Regions from separate parts of the Streptomyces sp. NBC_01261 genome, predicted to be linked through region 4. Evidence: riboswitches for the same ligand, from Rfam matches in the RefSeq annotation. Region 4 holds a riboswitch; each other region holds the start of a gene.
What was found. Region 4 has a riboswitch for cobalamin ahead of OG226_RS48025 (ABC transporter substrate-binding protein). Riboswitches for the same ligand answer to the same signal wherever they lie in the genome.

Region 1: it holds a riboswitch for cobalamin, as region 4 does, so the genes downstream of both, metE (5-methyltetrahydropteroyltriglutamate--homocysteine S-methyltransferase) here and OG226_RS48025 (ABC transporter substrate-binding protein) in region 4, are expected to answer to the same signal.
Region 2: it holds a riboswitch for cobalamin, as region 4 does, so the genes downstream of both, OG226_RS18120 (ribonucleoside-diphosphate reductase subunit alpha) here and OG226_RS48025 (ABC transporter substrate-binding protein) in region 4, are expected to answer to the same signal.
Region 3: it holds a riboswitch for cobalamin, as region 4 does, so the genes downstream of both, OG226_RS37075 (cobalamin biosynthesis protein) here and OG226_RS48025 (ABC transporter substrate-binding protein) in region 4, are expected to answer to the same signal.

The regions. Positions count from the first base shown of each region.
Region 1 covers NZ_CP108463.1:2,725,480-2,727,671, reverse strand. The annotation lists gene metE (5-methyltetrahydropteroyltriglutamate--homocysteine S-methyltransferase) at 1-1,346, opposite strand, end outside; cobalamin riboswitch at 1,485-1,707, opposite strand; gene meaB (methylmalonyl Co-A mutase-associated GTPase MeaB) at 1,823-2,192, opposite strand, start outside.
Region 2 covers NZ_CP108463.1:4,212,395-4,214,586, forward strand. The annotation lists gene mctP (monocarboxylate uptake permease MctP) at 1-419, shown strand, start outside; gene OG226_RS18115 (GNAT family N-acetyltransferase) at 525-1,031, shown strand; cobalamin riboswitch at 1,084-1,207, shown strand; gene OG226_RS18120 (ribonucleoside-diphosphate reductase subunit alpha) at 1,332-2,192, shown strand, end outside.
Region 3 covers NZ_CP108463.1:8,311,720-8,313,911, reverse strand. The annotation lists gene OG226_RS37085 (inorganic phosphate transporter) at 1-409, shown strand, start outside; gene OG226_RS37080 (hypothetical protein) at 444-665, shown strand; cobalamin riboswitch at 801-943, shown strand; gene OG226_RS37075 (cobalamin biosynthesis protein) at 1,042-1,983, shown strand; gene OG226_RS37070 (cobyric acid synthase) at 1,980-2,192, shown strand, end outside.
Region 4 covers NZ_CP108463.1:10,796,749-10,798,940, forward strand. The annotation lists gene OG226_RS48020 (universal stress protein) at 1-698, opposite strand, end outside; cobalamin riboswitch at 871-1,083, shown strand; gene OG226_RS48025 (ABC transporter substrate-binding protein) at 1,138-2,192, shown strand, end outside.

The sequences.
Region 1 (2,192 bases), 8.1 Mb from region 4:
AACGAACCGATCGTGGTCGTCGGCAGCGGTGGCAGCCCGAGATGAGCGCGCTGCGCCGACGTCCGCTCGTCGTACGGCTGGGAGCGGCGGCCGTCGGCGTCCGTGACCGCGGCGGCCCGGGACCGTACGGCGGGATCGCTGGTGAGCGCCGAACCGGCGCGGGAGGCCAAGTCGGCGCGGTTGGCGGCGAGTTCGGCGGTGATCGTGTCGGTGCCCTGGGCCAGTCCCTTGGCGAGCGTGACGATCTCGGCCGTCTTCTGCCGTGCGAACGCGAGCCAGCGCAGGATCTGCGGCTCGATGTCCCGCTCGGCGGCCGCGTCGAGCGGCACATGGAGCAGCGAGCAGGAGGCGGCCACGTCGACCCGGTCGGCCAGACCGAGCAACGTGCCCAGGGTGGCGAGGGACTTGGTGAGGTCGTTGACCCAGACGTTACGGCCGTTGACCACGCCCGCGATCAGGCGCTTGCCGGGCAGTCCGCCTACGGAGGCGAGGTCGTCCAGGTTGGCGGCGGCGGCCTCGGTGAAGTCGAGCGCGAGGCCCTCCACCGGCGCCTTCGCGAGGACGAGCAGGGCCTCGCCGAGCCGGTCGAAGTACGAGGCGATCAGGAGCTTCGGCCGGTCGGTGCGGCCCCCGAGGTCGCGGTAGGCGTGCATGGTGGCGCTCAGTTCGGCCGGGGTACGGTCCTGGACGAGGGCGGGTTCGTCGAGCTGCACCCATTCCGCGCCCGCCGCACGGAGGTCGGCGAGGACCTCGGCGTACACGGGCAGCAGCCGGTCCAGGAGGGTCAGCGGATCGAAGTCCGTGGCCACCCCGGGCGCGGGCTTGGCGAGCAGCAGGTAGGTGATGGGGCCGACGAGGACGGGGCGGGCGGTCAGGCCCAGGGCGAGGGCCTCCTTCAACTCCGCCACCTGCTTGGTGGAGTCGGTGGTGAAGACGGTGTCCGGGCCCAACTCGGGCACGAGGTAGTGGTAGTTGGTGTCGAACCACTTCGTCATCTCCAGCGGCGCCACGTCCTGTGTGCCGCGCGCCATCGCGAAGTAGCCGTCCAGCGCGTCGAGTTCGACGGCGGCGCGGTGGCGTTCGGGGACGGCGCCGACCATGACGGTGGTGTCGAGGACGTGGTCGTAGTACGAGAAGTCGCCGGTCGGGATCTCGTGGATGCCGGCGTCCGTCAGTTGCTGCCAGTTCGTGCGGCGCAGTTCGGCTGCGGTGGCCCGGAGGGCGTCGGCGTCGACGCGGCCCTTCCAGTAGCCCTCGATGGCCTTCTTGAGTTCTCGGCCCCTGCCCTGGCGGGGGTAGCCGTAGACGGTGGCCCGTGCTGCCGCGGCTGCGGACTTCGATGTCACGGAAATCTCCTTCGCGAGATATCTCCCTGGATCCCGGTGTCGGGACGTGAGCGCGAAGGTTCGTAGACCGGGGGATGGTGACCGCCCGTGTGTACGCCGACCCGCCCACGAGGTCACCGGGATTCCGCGCGCGAATGCTTCGCGTGCGGGCAGGTGGCAGGTCTTCGGACTCGCGGGCACGGCCTCCTGTGAACCGGAGGTCACCTACTGGCCGTCGCTTCCCAGGTCCTGTGTGGGCCCAGTGCGTATGACGGCGGTCGTTCCCGCTTACCGCTGCGGGGCAGTCCCGGAATCTCACCGGGTTCCCTCTTGCGACGCGTCCGTCTGGCTGACGGGGCGAACCAGCTGCGCGGCCAGCCTAAAGGGTTTGGGGTGGGTGCGTCGATTTTTGGGTGCGGGCCTGGTGGGGGCTGGTCGCGCCCACGCGGCGGAGCCGCGAATCGATACAGCCCCGCGCCCCGAAAAACAGGGTGTGGTCAGTTGGGCGGGGTCCCGAAGGCTCGCAGGATTTGGTCTGCCGCCAGTGTTGCCGTCAACTCGCCCTCGCGTACCTGGCGTTCGAGGTCCGGAGCCAGCGCGCGTACCGTCGGATCCGAGTGGAGGCGGCCCAGGAGTTCTTCTCGGACCATCGTCCAGGTCCAGTCCACCTGTTGCTCGCCGCGCTTCGCGGCGAGGCGGCCCGTGGAGTCCAGCAGGGAGCGGTGTTGCTCCAGGCGTTCCCAGACCGTGTCCAGGCCTGTTCCCTCGCGTGCGCTGCAGGTCAGTACCGGCGGGGTCCAGGCGGCGTCGGCGGGATGCATCAGCCGTAGTGCGCCTGCCAGTTCACGTGCCGCGCTCTTCGCGTCG
Region 2 (2,192 bases), 6.6 Mb from region 4:
TCGTCCTGACGATGGACAAGACGGTCGCCATCAACTTCCAGCTCCTGGGCGGCATCTGGATCCTCCAGACCTTCCCGTCCCTGGTGGGCGGCCTCTTCACCCGCTGGCCGCACCGCTGGGCCCTCCTCACCGGCTGGGCGGTCGGCATGATCTACGGCACCCTCGCGGCCTACGGCGTGGCCTCCCCGACCCAGGACCACTTCGGCGGCTCGTCCAAGGAGATCCCCGGCATCGGCGAGATCGGCTACATCGGCCTGACGGCATTCGTCATGAACGTGGTCGTCACGGTGGTCCTCACCTTCGCCCTGAAGGCGTTCAAGGCCCCCGAGGGCGAGGACGAGACAAGCCCCGGCGACTACACGGCGGACGCGGGCGACCCGGGAGTGAAGGAGGAGCTCCCCGTGATCGCCGGTCACTGACTCCACCCAAGGGGCGCGGGAACTGCGCGACCAGCCACGACGAACCCGCAGCGGGCCACCGGGAGCACCCCCTCGGCGGCCCGCTGTTCGTACACACTGACCCACATGGACATCCTCATCCGCCGAGCGGTCCCCACCGAATACGAAGACCTCGGCAACATCACGGCGCAGGCCTACCTACAGGACGGCCTCCTCGACTACGGCGACGACGACCCCTACCTCCCCGTGCTGAAGGACGTGGCAAGCCGAGCCGCAGCCGCCGAGGTCCTCGTCGCCGTGGAGGGCGACCACCTCCTGGGCGGAGTCACCTTCGTCCCCGGCCCCGGCCCCGTGGCCGACATAGCGCGACCCGGCGAGACAGAGATCCGCGCACTGGCGATCGCCGGCGTCGCCCGCGGCCGAGGCGCCGGCGACGCCCTCGTCCGCGCCTGCATCGACCGCGCCCGAGCCACCGAGGGCTGCACGGCCGTAGTCCTGTCGACCCAGAGCTCCATGCACGCGGCCCACCGCATCTACGAACGCCTGGGTTTCGTCCGCACCCCCGACCGCGACTGGAACCCCGTGCCACACCTGGACGATCTCACTCTGCTCACCTACAAGCTGACACTCTGAAACCACCGCGACACAACATCTGGTGGTGACGTGACAGGCGAGCACAAGATGTATGCTCATGCTCGCTGTCGCCGCAGGGGAATCCGGTGCGAATCCGGAACTGTCCCGCAACGGTGTACTTGCGTGCATATGCACGCCTGGCCAGTCCGAGGACCTGCCGACGGCGCGCGTCCGGCCACCCGGCCGGGCGCATGACGTCCGGGCCTCGTGGAGTGGGCCGGTGGACGCGACGCCCCGTGCGCTCGTGTACTGCCGCCTGCCCTCGGCGAGGCCCCGTGCCGAGCGAGGGAGAGCCCCACCGTGACCATCGCGCCAGCAGAGCCGGCATCAGCGACCCAGGTGAACGAGGCGATCGTAGCGACCGCGACCGGACCCGGAACCGACGTTCCCGGAACGGCTGTTCAGGGCGCCGACGGCCCCGGTACCGCGATCCTGCGGACCCTGACCGAGCTGACCGCCGACCTCCCCGACGCCGACCCGGGCCGGGTCGCCGCCGCCACGTTGCGCGGCCGGTCCGCGCACGCGGACGTGGCGGAACTGCGCGAGCTGGCCACGGAGGCGGCCGCCGGCCTCATCTCCGAGGACCCGGTCTACTCCCGGCTGGCCGCCCGGCTGCTGACGATCAGCATCGCCGCCGAGGCCGCCTCCCAGGGCGTCACGACGTTCACCGAGTCCGTCGTCGTGGGCCGGCGCGAGGGCCTCATCGCCGACCGCACCGCCGAGTTCGCGACGCTGCACGCGGCCCGCCTCGACGCGCTGATCGCCGCCTCCTTCGACGAGGGCGCCGACGACCGCTTCGGCTACTTCGGCCTGCGCACCCTGTACAGCCGCTACCTCCTGCGGCACCCGATCACCCGCAAGGTCATCGAGACCCCCCAGCACTTCATGCTGCGCGTGGCCGCCGGTCTCGCCGAGGACGACTCGACCCGCGCCCTGGACGAAGTGGCCGCGCTCTACCGCCTGATGAGCCGCCTGGACTACCTCCCGTCCTCCCCCACGCTCTTCAACTCCGGCACCCGGCACCCCCAGATGTCGTCCTGCTACCTCCTCGACTCCCCGCTGGACGAGCTGGACTCCATCTACGACCGCTACCACCAGGTCGCCCGCCTCTCGAAGCACGCCGGCGGCATCGGGCTGTCGTACTCCCGCATCCGCAGCCGG
Region 3 (2,192 bases), 2.5 Mb from region 4:
GGTGATGGGCGCGGGCCTCGGCCGCAAGGGCGGTGTCGTCCGCTGGTCGACCGCGACCCGGATGTTCGTCGCCTGGGGTCTGACCCTGCCGGCCGCCGCGCTGGTCGGCGCGCTCGCCGAGTCCGTGACCGACCTCGGCGACTGGGGCACCGCGCTGGTGGCCGTCTTCCTGGTCGCCTCCAGCGCCGGCATCTGGCTGCTCTCCCGCCGCCAGGTCGTCGACGCCTCGAACGTCAACGAGATCGACGAACCGGCCGGCGTGATCACCACCGCGATCGCCGCCGTGACCCCGCCGCCCCCGTCGGTCGCCCTCTCCGAAGGCCTCACGGCCACGATCCCCTCGCCGCCCGTGAACCCGGCCCCCATCGTGCGGTCCGACCCGGCGACACCGCCGGCCGCCGCCGTCTGAGCCCCGCGCCCCGGACACGAAGGAACGAATCAGCATGCATATCGACTGGGCAGCCCTCGGCTCCGTCTTCGGCGTCAGCCTCGTCGCCACCGTCTCCCTGGTGGCCGTCTTCACCCTCGGCATCGTCGGCCTCTCCCGCCGCGAACGCGCCACCGCCCAGGGCGACTCCGCGCCCCTCGCCCTGACCGGCGCGTACGCCTGCTTCGCGGCCTGCGCGGCGGCGGTGGCCTATGGGATCTATCTGATCGTGGCCTGACCGGCCGCCAGTTGGACCGAGCGTGGGGTGCGGGACGGATCGTCGTCCCGCACCCCACGTCCGCGTGACCCCTCCGACCCGTCGCGTGTGGGCATCCGCACACTCCGTCCCCGCAGGTCAACAGTAAGTTGACGGCCCTTCCAACAGCATGGTGGACTGCCGGAGCCATATACGGCGGCAGAAGAGGAAGCCGGTGCGAGTCCGGCGCGGTCCCGCCACTGTCACCGGGGTAGACACCCCCGGGAGCCAGGAACTCTCACCGCCGGTCTCGTCGAACCAGGGCGTGGACACCCTGAGTGAGGACATACCGCCATGCTCGGCTGTCGTTCGAGGTCCCGTACCCGCACAGTGTCCGATCCAGCGATCGGCTGACCCGATGCGTGCCGATCGCGTCTTCGCGTACGGCGCCGCCGCCGGCCTCCTCGGCGACCACCTGCTCGGCGATCCCCGCCGCGGGCATCCGGTCGCCGCCTTCGGCCGTGCCGCGGGCGCCGTGGAACAGGTGCTGTGGCGCGACCACCGGGGCTGGGGCGCCGTGCACACCGCCGTGTGCGTCGGTGGCACCATCACCCTCGCCGCCGCGGCCACTTCGGCCCTACGACCGTCCCGTACGGCCTCTGCCGCCCTCACCGCCGCCGCCACCTGGGCCGTCGTCGGCGGGACCTCCCTCGCGCGCGAGGCCGGAGTCATCGGGCGGGCGCTGGAGGCCGGTGACATCGACGGTGCGCGGGCCCGGCTCCCCCACCTCTGCGGGCGGGACCCGCAGTCCCTCGACGCCGACGGGATCGCCCGGGCCGTCGTCGAGTCCGTCGCCGAGAACACCTCCGACGCGGTCGTCGGCGCCCTGGTCTGGGGCGGCATCGCGGGCGTCCCGGGCCTGCTCGGCTTCCGGGCGGTGAACACCCTCGACGCGATGGTCGGCCACAGGTCGGCCAAGTACCGCCGCTACGGCTGGGCTTCGGCCCGCCTCGACGACGTGGCCGGCTGGCCGGGCGCCCGCCTCACCGCCGCCCTCGCGACCGTCGCGGGCGGCGACCCGCGCGGTGCCGCCCGCGCCTGGCGCACCGACGCCCGCAAACACCCGAGCCCCAACGCCGGCCCCGTGGAGGCCTCCTTCGCGGGAGCCCTCGGCGTGCGCCTCGGCGGGACGCTCTCCTACGGCGGCCGGGTCGAGCACCGGCCGGTGCTCAACGGCGACGGACGCGCCGTCGCCGTACCGGACATCGCGCGTGCCGTACGGCTGTCCCGGCGCGTCGGTCTGCTCGCGCTCGGGGTCAGTGTCGCCGGGCGGCTGCTGGTGAAGGGACGGACGTCATGAGCGGCGGCGGGCTGTTGGTGGCCGGGACCACCTCGGACGCCGGCAAGAGTGTCGTGACCGCCGGGATCTGCCGCTGGCTGGTGCGGCAGGGCGTGAAGGTGGCGCCGTTCAAGGCGCAGAACATGTCCCTGAACTCGTTCGTGACGCGCGAGGGTGCCGAGATCGGGCGGGCGCAGGCCATGCAGGCGCAGGCCTGCCGGATCGAGCCG
Region 4 (2,192 bases):
TGGAGGCGGAGATCCTCGTAGACACCCACGTGCGGATACTTCTCCCGCCAGGGCCGCAGTGCGTCCGAGAGGCGTTGGGCCTCCTGGTCCTCCCAGCGGCCTCGGTCCTTCTCCGGCGGTGCGTACGGCATCCAGTGCTCGGCGGGCGAGGGCAACCGCCAGGCGTGGACGACGTGCAGGCCGGTGTCACGCCGACAGGCGGCGTCGAAGGCGAAGTCGACTACGGCGCCGGGCAGTTCGCCGCCGTCGACGCCCAGCGTCACGCCGTACGGTGACCGCCCGCGGCGGCTGTGGACGGACCCGCTCGGCACCAGCACCACCGGCCGCTCGGAGCGCTCGGCGACCGCGTGGGCCACGGAACCGAGGGCCAGGCCCGCGAAACCGCCCGTACCGCGCAGCCCGAGGACCGTGCGGTCTGCCTCGGCGGTCAGCGGGAGCAGCTCCGGCACGACCTCTCCGGTGAGGGCGACCACCTCGGCCCGGAGTTCGGGGTGGTCCTTCGCGAGTGCCGTGACGAGGGCGTCGGGAGAGGGCTCGCGGAAGTAGGGCCAGGTAGTGAGGAGTTGCTCGTCGGGGAGTGTCGAGACGTGGACGACCCGCAGGGTGAGTCCACGCAACTCGGCTTCCGTAGCTGCCCAGTCGGCGGCTGTGCGACTGTCCGCGGAACCGTCGACACCGACAACGATCAGTTGGGCCATGGTCGTTGGACCTCCGTGCGAGCGGGTCGGGGCCTCTACGATCCGCCGCGCGGAGCGTGCCGCACAGGGGTCGGACGGAACCGGGGGAAAGTCCTGCGGTAGCGGTACAGAGCGGCAGTGGTTCAGGGGCACCTCCGTGCCGCACCCCGCAGCGGGAGCCGACCGCCGATCTTGATACGTTGTGCGGGCCAGTCGTGCCACAACCGAGGCCAGGGAATCCGGTGGGAATCCGGAACTGACGCGCAGCGGTGAGGGGGACGGGCGGGGCAATCGACGCCACTGGGGCGACGCGGGCCGGCCGAAGGAGCCGGTGCGTGACGCGCCGGGAAGGCGCCCCGTCCGGACGAACCCGAGTCCGAAGACCTGCTGGCGCCTTCTCGCCCTCGGCGAGGGGGAGTTCGTAGGCCAGGCTCCGCGTTCGAGCCCCGACAGGCAAGGCATGCCCGTGATCCGTACCGCCCCCGTCCCGCTGCGCCGCCGTACCGCGGTCCTCCTCGTCGCGCCCGCCCTGCTGCTCACCGCGTGCGGCGGATCCGACGGCGACAGTGCCGACGGCGAGACGCAGAAGTCCGCCGCGGGCTTCCCGCTCACGCTCACCGACTGCGGGCACAAGGTCACGTTGAAGTCGGCCCCCGAGCGGGTCGTCTCCCTCAACCAGGGCACCACCGAGATCCTGCTCTCCCTCGGCCTCGCCGACCGCATCGCCGGCACCGCAACCTGGACCGACCCGGTCCTCAAGGGCCTGACGAAGGCCAACGCGACCGTGCCGCGTCTCGCCGACAACGCGCCCTCCTTCGAGAAGGTCCTCGACGCCGAACCCGACTTCGTCACCGCCTCCTTCGTCTCGACGCTCGGCAAGGGCGGAGTCGCGACCCGCGAACAGTTCGAGAAGCTGGGCGTGCAGACGTACGTCTCGCCGTCCGACTGCGCGGGCAAGGACAACGACAGCGGCGGCGACGGTTCGCGCAGCACACCGCTCACGCTCGACAGCGTCTACGGCGAGATACGCGACCTGTCCCGCGCGATGGGCGTGCAGGAGCGTGGCGACAGGCTCGTGGCCCAGCTGAAGGCGCGGGTGACCAAGGCCACCACCGGCCTCGACGCCTCCGACACCTCCCTCATGTACTGGTTCGCCAACGCCCAGTCGCCCTACCTGGCGGGCTGCTGCGGCGCCCCCGGCGCCATCACCCGCACCGTCGGTGCGAAGAACGCCTTCTCCGATACCCATGACGAGTGGCCCCAGATCAACTGGGAGACCGTCGCCGACCGCGATCCCGACGTCATCGTCCTCGGCGACCTGACCCGGAAGTCGCAGACCGCCGAGACCGCCAAGGCGAAGATCCACTTCCTGGAGAGCAACGCGGCCACCCGCAACCTCACCGCCGTCAAGAAGAAGCGGTACATCCTGCTCAGCGGCCAGGCGATGAACCCCTCCATCCGCACCGTCGAAGGGATCGAGCAGGTCGCCGCCGGCCTGCGCGACTTCGGACTCGC